One region of the Oceanobacillus longus genome, then DNA from elsewhere that is predicted to be linked to it. Evidence: riboswitches for the same ligand, from Rfam matches in the RefSeq annotation. Region 1 holds a riboswitch; each other region holds the start of a gene.
The links. Region 1 has a riboswitch for cyclic di-GMP ahead of ACFOUV_RS15480 (Spo0E family sporulation regulatory protein-aspartic acid phosphatase). Riboswitches for the same ligand answer to the same signal wherever they lie in the genome.
Positions count from the first base shown of each region.

Region 1 (3,279 bases):
AGATTCATCTATACCAATTGTATCAAAAAGGTTTATCGAACAATCGAATTTATCATCATTAATGATATACTCCCAACTGCCAACCGCAGCAATCTGCTGGGAGTGATTTAAATGTTTTTTCATCCGTTCTAATGACTGTTCGAGCTGCACGTGTTCCGTTAAATCGTTAATGATTAAGTAAATGCCCTCTACATGATTGTTATTTATACGAATGGGAATAAAAGTAAGTAATAGCTGTATTTGTTGACCGTTATTTTTGTTCACTTCTATTTCTATATTTTCAGATTTACCGCCTAATGTGTTAGTAAATAGAGTATCTAGTCTTTCAGAGGTCGATTCTGGAAATAAATGAAGAAAATCATTCTTTGTTTGTAGTCGAGACCCTAATAATTCAATGAGCCTTTTGCTAGTTTGGGAAATAATATCCCCATATGGTGAAAAAGCAATAATTAAATCTGGATGGTTGAATGCCAAAGAAGGAAGGGGGAGACTTAATGCGTTTCCCTTCGTGTTTTGCTTATCAATTGCATGATTATTAGAATATATATTTCTTTTAAACAGATTTCGGAATTTTGATTTTTTTATTGACATGTAATATGTCCCTCCTAAACGTAGATGATTACTACTAAACTAAATAATGTCGATGAAGTAAGAACAGTTGATGTTATACAGGATTTAACGAGAGTTCAGTAGGGGATTACAGGGGCAATATTACTGTCACACATGGTTACTATTGATATCTCATGAAATGATACTACATTACTTTAGGAACCCGTCTATATTAATATTCCCTTTTTAATTAAACGTGTGATCTTTTCTATGGATATACCTGTATTTATAGATACATCTATGGCATTTGAATTTGGATGTGTTAATAAAAACGCTTTTACCTCTTGGATATTATTTTGTTCCGCGTCGTAGCATTCGTTACACAAATCATTCATTAAAACACCAATCTTCCCACAGTATATACATGAACCATAATTCTTCATTGTTTAACCCCTCTAACCTTAATGAAGTTCCTAACTTGTGATATTGTTCAGTTTCTCTAACATATTTATCAGATTATCAAAATTCGGTTTAACAATAAAATCCATCGCCCCTAGCTGCAAGCCTTGAATAACATTTGATTCTGTACCCATCGCAGAACATAGAATCACTTTTGCCTTAGAATCAAACTCCATAATTCTTTTCAATGCAGTTAATCCATTTACATTTGGCATGGTAATGTCGAGGATAACAATATCCGGTTTTATATGTTTATATCGTTCAAGCGCTATTTGGCCATCAGTTGCTTCTACAATGTCCTGATATCCGTATTGTTGAAGTATGCTTATTAACCAATTTCTCATAAATTTTGAATCATCCGCAATTAATATAGTACTCATGTCGTACTTTGTTTTCCTGATGGAGTCATTCGTTGGTGTTGTACAATTAACTCATCTAATTTTTGACTGCATTCCAATGTCTTTTCACTATCAAGACCGAACCTTGCAGCTGTCATTAACATTGTTTCTCTCTTATCATTAATCATCTCCAGCAAGTACTCTTTTGTTTCCTCGTTATGTGTAACTAACATTATGATTCCTCCTTCAAGCTTTTAACTGTTTTTATGTAAAGACACTCAAAAAGGCGAACCAAAGAAAATTGGCTCACCTTTAAGATTCGCAATCTTCGGTAACTAGGCTACCATAGCTAAATAAGCTTTAGGTCCTTGGTTTTGCGTCCTTATCTTTCAATAAGTTTGCCATTATCGGATAGAGTATATGAATAGTTATATTGAACTATTATTTATACTATCGACCAGAATAGTAAGACTATAAAGTGTTTTTTACGTATTTATGATTAATTGTATTATTAATGGAAAGAATAGCCCAATCTTTGATAGAAGCCAATGCATTTGCAACCATTATTTGAAGGTGTAGCGTATTACCCGCATGGAATGTTAATAAACTGAAAGTCGCGATGGATGATAGAAATGCTATATTAGCAAAACTCAGGAGCATGAAAGGTGTGTCGCTGAGACAGCTATCAAGGATAACAGGAAATCTAAGAGTGTTATTCAGCGAGTTGATTGACGAGAAGGGCTACTAATTAACTTTAGTAGTAATATATTCATGTTAAAATAAAATTTAGTAGCTTAGAAAGATAGTGAGGGGATACTGTGCATGAAAAACTATTAACTAAAATAAAAGAAGTTCTGGTATCATCGGCAATTAAAAATGAGGTCATTGAATATAGCAGATTAAGTAGAGAAATTGAGGGGGTAATTCCACCAATTAAATTAAATGAACCTTTAGGTGAAATTTCATTAAGTTGTATAAAGAAAGGTTTTCCACCGCTTTCTGCAATTGTTGTTAATCAACAAACACAACTTCCAGGAGAAGGCTTTTTTACGTGGGTAGCTTCACAGATGGGTTACAAAGACTTACCTCATTCAGAATGGTTAGATTTTTTTAATGAACAAAAAGAGGCCGTTTTCAATTGTGATTGGGGCGAATACTTAGATACTGAATCAACCGATAAGAAAAGTAACACTGTTAGCATATTTTCAATAGAGGATCTTAATGAAAGATTGTCCGACACATCATATGTAATAGGGCAAGAGACAAGGTATTACATTTTAACAATAAAAAATTTCCTTGAAACAGCAACTGTTGGCCCCTATCAATATCAGGTTGTGATATTAGAAAATCATCAAGAAATAAGCAAGTATACTTTAGAAGACAAGAATTCAAAACAAATGCTTACCCCTAGTAAGAAAAAAGGATTAGAGCTACTTTTCGAGCAAAACCCAATGGTTAATATTAAAGATATTACTATGGTGCATTACAAGCAGGACCGCTTAAAAGGATCCCCTTGGGAAAAAGAGTCGAGAAACGATCTTGAGGCCCTTTATTACAAATTGGAAAACAAGCGACTCCGCAATATAGTAAAGCATGATGTAGAAACAGAGAAGAAGCAATACGCATCAAACTATAAAGACGGGGAAGTAAAACAATACTATGGAAATCGCTATGAACGTAAAGCGAAAAACCGTCTGAAAGCTATTGAGATCCATGGAACTCAGTGTGCTGTATGTGACTTTAAGTTTAATGATGTTTATGGTGAACTTGGTAAAGATTTTATTGAGATTCATCATGTAAAGCCTTTAAGTACGTTAGATGGAGCAATTGAAATTGATGCTGAGAATGATTTAGTACCAGTTTGTCCTAATTGCCACCGCATGCTCCACCGGAAAAGAGACATGGTATTGTCGGTCGAGGAATTAAAGGAAAT
Region 1 covers NZ_JBHSAO010000011.1:321,444-324,722, forward strand. Annotated here, with positions in the region: gene ACFOUV_RS15470 (EAL domain-containing protein) at 1-591, opposite strand, end outside; gene ACFOUV_RS15475 (response regulator) at 1,023-1,388, opposite strand; gene ACFOUV_RS15480 (Spo0E family sporulation regulatory protein-aspartic acid phosphatase) at 1,385-1,579, opposite strand; cyclic di-GMP riboswitch class I at 1,674-1,759, opposite strand; gene ACFOUV_RS15485 (HNH endonuclease) at 2,165-3,279, shown strand, end outside.

Region 2 (3,279 bases), on a different contig from region 1:
TGGTCGGGGAAATGCGGGACTTGGAAACCATTTCTACAGCCATTACGGCTGCTGAAACGGGTCATTTAGTTTTTGGAACGTTACATACCACCGATGCTGTCTCCACAATTGAGCGCATCATCGATGTATTCCCACCCGAACAGCAAGGACAAATACGAATCCAATTATCAACCATCTTGCAGGCAGTCATTTCTCAACGGTTGCTCGTTACAAAAGACCAGATGAATCGACGGGTTGCATCGGAAATATTGATCAATTCGTCTGCTGTTAAAAATTTAATTCGTAATGAAAAGCTCCATCAGATTCAAAATGTGCTCCAAACATCTAGGGACAAGGGGATGCATACGCTAGAGATGGATTTGAAACGATTGATTCATGAAAATGAAATTGACTTTGAAACTGCTGCTCCGTTTATGCGGGAGGGAGCTTCTAAAGGATGAATTTTCAATATAGTGGGCGGAGAATATCGGGTCAGAAGATTAAAGGGAAGATCGAAGCAGATACGAAAAACATTGCGCTCTCACAGCTTGAAAGAGATGGATTAATTATTTTTAAAATAGACGAAACAAGGCCTTGGAATAAAGATATTATTTTACAAAACAGAGTGAAGAATAAAGATTTCGTTATTTTTCTCAGGCAATATTCTACATTGATACATGCGGGGATCTCGATTTCAGATGCGACCAAAACGATGATGGTGCAGACCAACAATTACGCATTAAAAAACGCTCTGGTAGATATAGATAAACAACTTGACCAAGGTCAGCCTCTATCCAAAGCATGCGAGCGGCACCCAAAGATTTTCCCAGAACTGCTCGTGAATATGATTCTTGCCGGTGAGGTAAGTGGAAAATTGGATGAAATCCTGAATGAAATGGCAGATTACTATGAAAAGCAATACCGGAACAAACAAAGGGTAATTTCAGCACTGCTTTATCCAAGTGTGGTAGGAGTGATTACAGTTATTTTGAGTATTTTTCTGCTTGTTTTTATCGTACCGCAGTTTGTTGGCATGTTCAGCTCCATGGGTGAGGAAATTCCAGCGTATACACAGTTCGTCATCAACCTAAGTGATTTTGCAGGGAAGTACTGGTGGATGCTGCTATTTGTCATTGCGCTCTTCGTCGTTTTATACAACTATCTGATTCAATATGATGCGGTAAACTATCGAATGGATCTGATCAAAATGAAATTTCCTTTTCTCGGGGTACTCGTTCATAAAGGCGCATTGGTAAGGATGACCCAAACATTAAGCACGCTTGTCAATAGTTCTGTACCTATTTTGCAATCGGTGGAAATTACCGAAAAGGTTGTCGGAAATAGGGTGATAGAGAATGCACTAACCCGGGCAAGGAAGTCATTGGAAGTTGGAGACTCACTGACGAAGCCGATGAAAGACCACTGGGCATTCCCAGCATTAATTGTACAAATGATACAAATCGGTGAAAAAACAGGTACATTAGACCATATGCTAACAAAAGCTGCCGATTTTTATGAAGAAGAAGTGGACCAGCTTTCAAGTCGAATCAAGACATTAATTGAACCATTGATGATTATTATATTAACCGTGATGGTCGGAAGTATTGTAATGGCAATCGTTATACCAATGTTTGGTATGTTTGAGAATATGTAGTAAATTGTTCACAATTAAGTGAAGATAATTGTAGAAATATGGTAAAAGTTATACTATAATGTAAGAGAAATAGGAGTTTAGTAGGACACGGTGATGAATTACCTATATTTGGGCACTTGGGTAATTTGGAGTGAGTAGTGCAACCGACCGACTGGAATTAATAGAAACTTAGATTAAGGAAGGCGGAGATGTTATGTTACAAAAAATGAAGAAGATGATGAAGAAAGAGAAAGGTTTTACATTGGTAGAGCTTTTAGCAGTTATTGTTATTTTGGGGATTATTTTGGCGATTGCGGTGCCGAGTGTTAGTGGACTAATTACTAAATCAGAGAATGATGCAAAACAAGCAAATGTTGAGTTAATTGAAAATGCTGCTAGACTGGCTGATCTTAGTGGCTTGTTCCCAGAGGGTGGAATGTCAGTTGAGGATCTAATAACTGAAGGATTTTTAGACGGAGACATAGATGTCCCTGGAGGAAGTGAAGTTTATAAAGGTACAGTTACAAAAGCTGGTGATACTTTTACTTATGATGGTAACGGAGAGCCAACTGAACCATCAGCATAAAATAAAAAAGATTTAAGTTGTAATTGTAGGACATAAGTAAATTATAATATGGTATTCATACGCCTTGCATCCACTATTGCAGGGCTTTTTATTGAAATAGATTGAAAATAAGGAGTCCAGATAAAATGACCACACCCCTAACAATCCTATTTTTCCTCCTAGGCCTAATATTCGGCTCGTTCTACAATGTAGTCGGTTTACGCCTTCCACAACATATACCCTTCGCAAATGACCGTTCAATGTGTCCGCATTGCAAGAATCAATTAGCTTGGTATGAAAATATCCCTTTATTTTCATTTCTGATCCAAGGTGGAAAATGCCGGCATTGTAAACAGAAGATCTCCTACATATACCCAACCATTGAGCTTCTCACAGGCTTTTTATTCGCATTGAGCTATTACACGCTTGGATTCCAATTCGAATTGATCACCGTATTACTTTTAGTTTCTATGCTAATGATTATACTAGTAGCAGACATCAACTACATGTTGATCCCAAATAAGGTGCTTTTGTTCTTTCTACCATTTTTCATCATGATGCGATTTGTGGTACCCTTGAATCCATGGGGATCGGCAATCGTTGGTGCAATTATTGGCTTTGGCCTTATTTTTATTATTATTTTAATAAGCCGTGGGGGTATGGGGGCAGGCGATATGAAACTTTTCGGTGTACTAGGAATTGTGCTCGGAACCGAAAAGATTTTAGTGGCTTTTTTCCTGGCATGTGTAATTGGGTCTGTGATAGGTATGATGCTAATCTTATTTAACGTAATTGAAAGAAAGCAGCCGGTGCCATTCGGTCCATATATCGTTTTAGCAGCTTTAATTACTTATTTTTACGGGGATTCATTAATCAATTGGTACTTTAATCTACTTATATAAGCGGGTGACAACATGGGGATTATGAATAATGGAAGAGTCAATATGGTAATTACCAATCAAGTATTGCGATACAGTTACCATAAACACAATAATGTCGTCGGAATGGTCATACATGGAGAAGTGGAATTGCCTGATGGGACAATCAAAGACGGTATGATTCAAAATAAAGGCATTTTTGTTGAAGTCGTAAATGAACTTGT
Region 2 covers NZ_JBHSAO010000001.1:352,722-356,000, forward strand. Annotated here, with positions in the region: gene ACFOUV_RS01750 (type IV pilus twitching motility protein PilT) at 1-440, shown strand, start outside; gene ACFOUV_RS01755 (type II secretion system F family protein) at 437-1,633, shown strand; cyclic di-GMP riboswitch class II at 1,708-1,791, shown strand; gene ACFOUV_RS01760 (competence type IV pilus major pilin ComGC) at 1,827-2,198, shown strand; gene ACFOUV_RS01765 (prepilin peptidase) at 2,324-3,079, shown strand; gene pilM (type IV pilus biogenesis protein PilM) at 3,092-3,279, shown strand, end outside.
Region 2: another riboswitch for cyclic di-GMP. It lies ahead of ACFOUV_RS01760 (competence type IV pilus major pilin ComGC); the one in region 1 lies ahead of ACFOUV_RS15480 (Spo0E family sporulation regulatory protein-aspartic acid phosphatase).

Region 3 (3,279 bases), on a different contig from region 1:
TTCAATCATTGCGGTACAGTCACTTACAGAGGAAGAAAAAGGTAGTTTTGGAAAAGGCGATGTGATCACGTTTATGGAAGAGGACAACAAGTTAATTACTCATAGAATTACAGAGGTAACCACGACAGAGAATGGCGTTCTTTATACAACAAAAGGGGACAATAATAATGCAGCGGATAGAAACCCTGTTCTTGCGGAAAATGTTGTTGGGGTATATAACGGATTCACAATCCCATACATGGGCTATTTAATTAATTTTTCGCAATCTCCAAATGGAGGCATACTATTTATGATTGTTCCTGGATTTCTCATGTTAGCCTACTCAGGGATCACAATATGGAAAACGATAAGACAACTCGATGAAAAAGATAAAGTAGCAGATCTAAATAAGCATCATGTCAGTTAAGCGAGGAAGGTGGCTCATGATAATCAGGGGAATTACAATGTTACTCCTATTTGGAATTACTATTATTCATATGGGTATCGCAACGCAATCCACTGTTTCGGCCGAAGGAGAAATCACAATTGATATTTTACCGGAGGAAATTTTATTTAATATCGATAATATGAAACCTGGTGATTGGGCCCCAAGGTCTGTCGTTATTCAAAACAATGGGATACTAGATTTTGCATATGATGTTTCGGCCAAGCCTTCTGGTGATACTTTAAAACTATATAACGAATTATTGCTGGAAATTAGGGATTCAAAGGATTTGTTATACAATGGAAAACTAAAGGACTTTCAGGTATTATCACCTCGAACCCTGAAAAGCTCTAGTGAAGAAACTCTGGATTTCACAATTCGATTTCCTGAACATCTTGGTAATGACTTCCAAGGACTGAATGCTAAATTTTCATTATTTTTTACAGCAGAAGGAGAAAATAACGAAAGAGATGAGCAATTTATCGCTGGTGCTATTAGTAGTGGAGGTGGTTCAATTGGTGATGGATCCCCACTTCCTAATACGGCAACAACGATATTTAATTTCCTAGTTATCGGTATAATACTCCTCATGGCTGGGATTGGCCTAATGCTTTATCGAAAAAAGAAAATAGCATCGTAATATTTTTTTCTGGGAAGTAGCATATAAAGAATAATAAAGATGTGTACAAAAAGTAGAAAATAACCGATTTATTAGATTGAAAACCCTACAAAACTAGTGCCCATATGACAAAACAAGTCACACAATTATTGTAAACTTTATAGTATGATAGTCTTAGGAATTAACAAAATCCTCAGAAAAGGGCAAACTTATTGAAAGGTAAGGGCGCAAAGTCACGGGTCTAAAGCATTATGCTAAGATGGCTGGATTGTCTGGATGAATAATGGGGGATGGATGGTGGAAAAGATTATTGAAAAAGTAGCAGTTGATGAGGAATGGGTAGTCTTAATAAAGCATGCAAAGAAAATAGGGATTTCAATGGACGAGATTCGCCAATTTTTAAACGACACAGGACATAAGGCGTAATTTTTATGAAAAAGTGTACTTTATATAGAACTACTTACTGCAAATATGGTATAATGCGCAGTGAAAGTAGGTGAGGAACTTGATCGGTGAAACGATAAAGAAATTACGCCAGGAAAAACGAATGTCCATCTCTGAATTAGCTGAAAAAGCGGGGGTAGCAAAATCATATCTTAGTTCGATTGAGCGAAACCTTCAATCTAATCCATCGATCCAGTTTATTGAAAAGATCAGTACTGTATTAGGTGTATCCGTAAATGATGTAATTAATGAAAATGAATCTATAGATACAGAAGAACTTGATAATGAATGGATGCAAATTGTACAGGAAGCAATGCAGTCCGGAGTATCGAAAGAACAATTTAAGGAATACTTGGAATTTAATAAATGGAAACAAAAACAAGATAATTAAGAGAAGAACCGTCAAGCCAACTGCTTAACGGTTTTTTTATGTTTCGATTCCCATTTTTATAAATATATCCTGTAGATGAAATTAATAGATGAAACTAATTGGATTAACAGATATACTATATAATAGTCTGGTTATCGTTCAGGAAATTTTATTTTTCAGATGAAAGTTTGGTTGTTAACGATGAAAAAATATTTATATTGGTTGTTGCCGTTTGGCTGGATGGGTATTATTTTCTATTCTTCAGCTACACCATATGAGCAGCAGGATATTAAACCCTTGATGGGAAGTCTGATCGATTTCAGTTTGCTAGAGCCCTTTGTTGGCTGGATTTCTTTCAATTATAATCATTCCTTGGTAAATGTTGATGTGCTTGGGATTAATGGATTTATCGAATTTTTTATTCGTAAAGGTGCACATGTTACGGTCTTCTTTTTGTTAGTTTGTTTTCTCTATATCGCTTTTAGAAAATCTACTGACTTTAGAATAGAAATACGATTAATATTTTCTTTTCTGCTGACAGTTATATATGCGGTTTTAGATGAGCTACACCAGGGAATGACACCCAATAGAACCCCATATGCCGGCGATGTCATGTTGGATAGTGTTGGAGGTTTACTAGCTGTTTTTTGTATCATTATGATAAATGGCTTTGGTAAAAGGAGAAACAGCGCCCATAAATGACAGCTTTTGTCGTATAGGTATGGTGAGGAAATAAATTGTTTCTTGTTTCGACATAGTTCGACAAACATTTACCAAAAACTATGATACAGTTCTTTTTAATTGCAATGTTAGTAACTTGGATTACGAACGAAAAGGCGGTAAGAGAATGATAGAGCAGGAAAAATATAAAAATATGCTGCGACGAATGATTGATGAAACCGAAAAGCAAAATATTCATAGTTCGGAAGAGTTGATCAAGATGCTGATTAATGAGTTGTCGAGCAGTAAGCGTTTGGAAAAGTATGCACAATATATGACAAAATAAAACTGCATTCCATAGGATGCAGTTTTATTTTGTCATTTTTCTACATTTTGTCGGTCGAAGTAACGTCGATTTCAATATATTTAGATTCGATTCTTTTAATACCTGCCTGATCATTTGTCAAGTCTACCATCCACCCCTGAAAAGCGTCGTCCTGATCATCTTTTACAAAAACGATAAACTCAACACTTTCCAAATAGTTAATTGTTTCCAAAAGATGATCTGAATTTCTTAGTACGTTTTCCAATTTACCTAGAAGGCTGTAATCCACCGTTATGGAGAAACCTTTCATAAGCTGCCTTTTTACAATACCTGTCGTTTTAATAGCTTGAGAAGTCGTACTTCCATAAGCACGAATCAGTCCACCAGCACCGAGCTTAATTCCACCAAAATACCTTGTTACAACGACTGCGGTATCC
Region 3 covers NZ_JBHSAO010000006.1:208,756-212,034, reverse strand. Annotated here, with positions in the region: gene sipW (signal peptidase I SipW) at 1-406, shown strand, start outside; gene ACFOUV_RS08705 (TasA family protein) at 423-1,064, shown strand; cyclic di-GMP riboswitch class I at 1,236-1,319, shown strand; gene ACFOUV_RS08700 (anti-repressor SinI family protein) at 1,320-1,469, shown strand; gene ACFOUV_RS08695 (helix-turn-helix domain-containing protein) at 1,549-1,878, shown strand; gene ACFOUV_RS08690 (VanZ family protein) at 2,059-2,559, shown strand; gene ACFOUV_RS08685 (hypothetical protein) at 2,705-2,863, shown strand; gene ACFOUV_RS08680 (YigZ family protein) at 2,904-3,279, opposite strand, start outside.
Region 3: another riboswitch for cyclic di-GMP. It lies ahead of ACFOUV_RS08700 (anti-repressor SinI family protein); the one in region 1 lies ahead of ACFOUV_RS15480 (Spo0E family sporulation regulatory protein-aspartic acid phosphatase).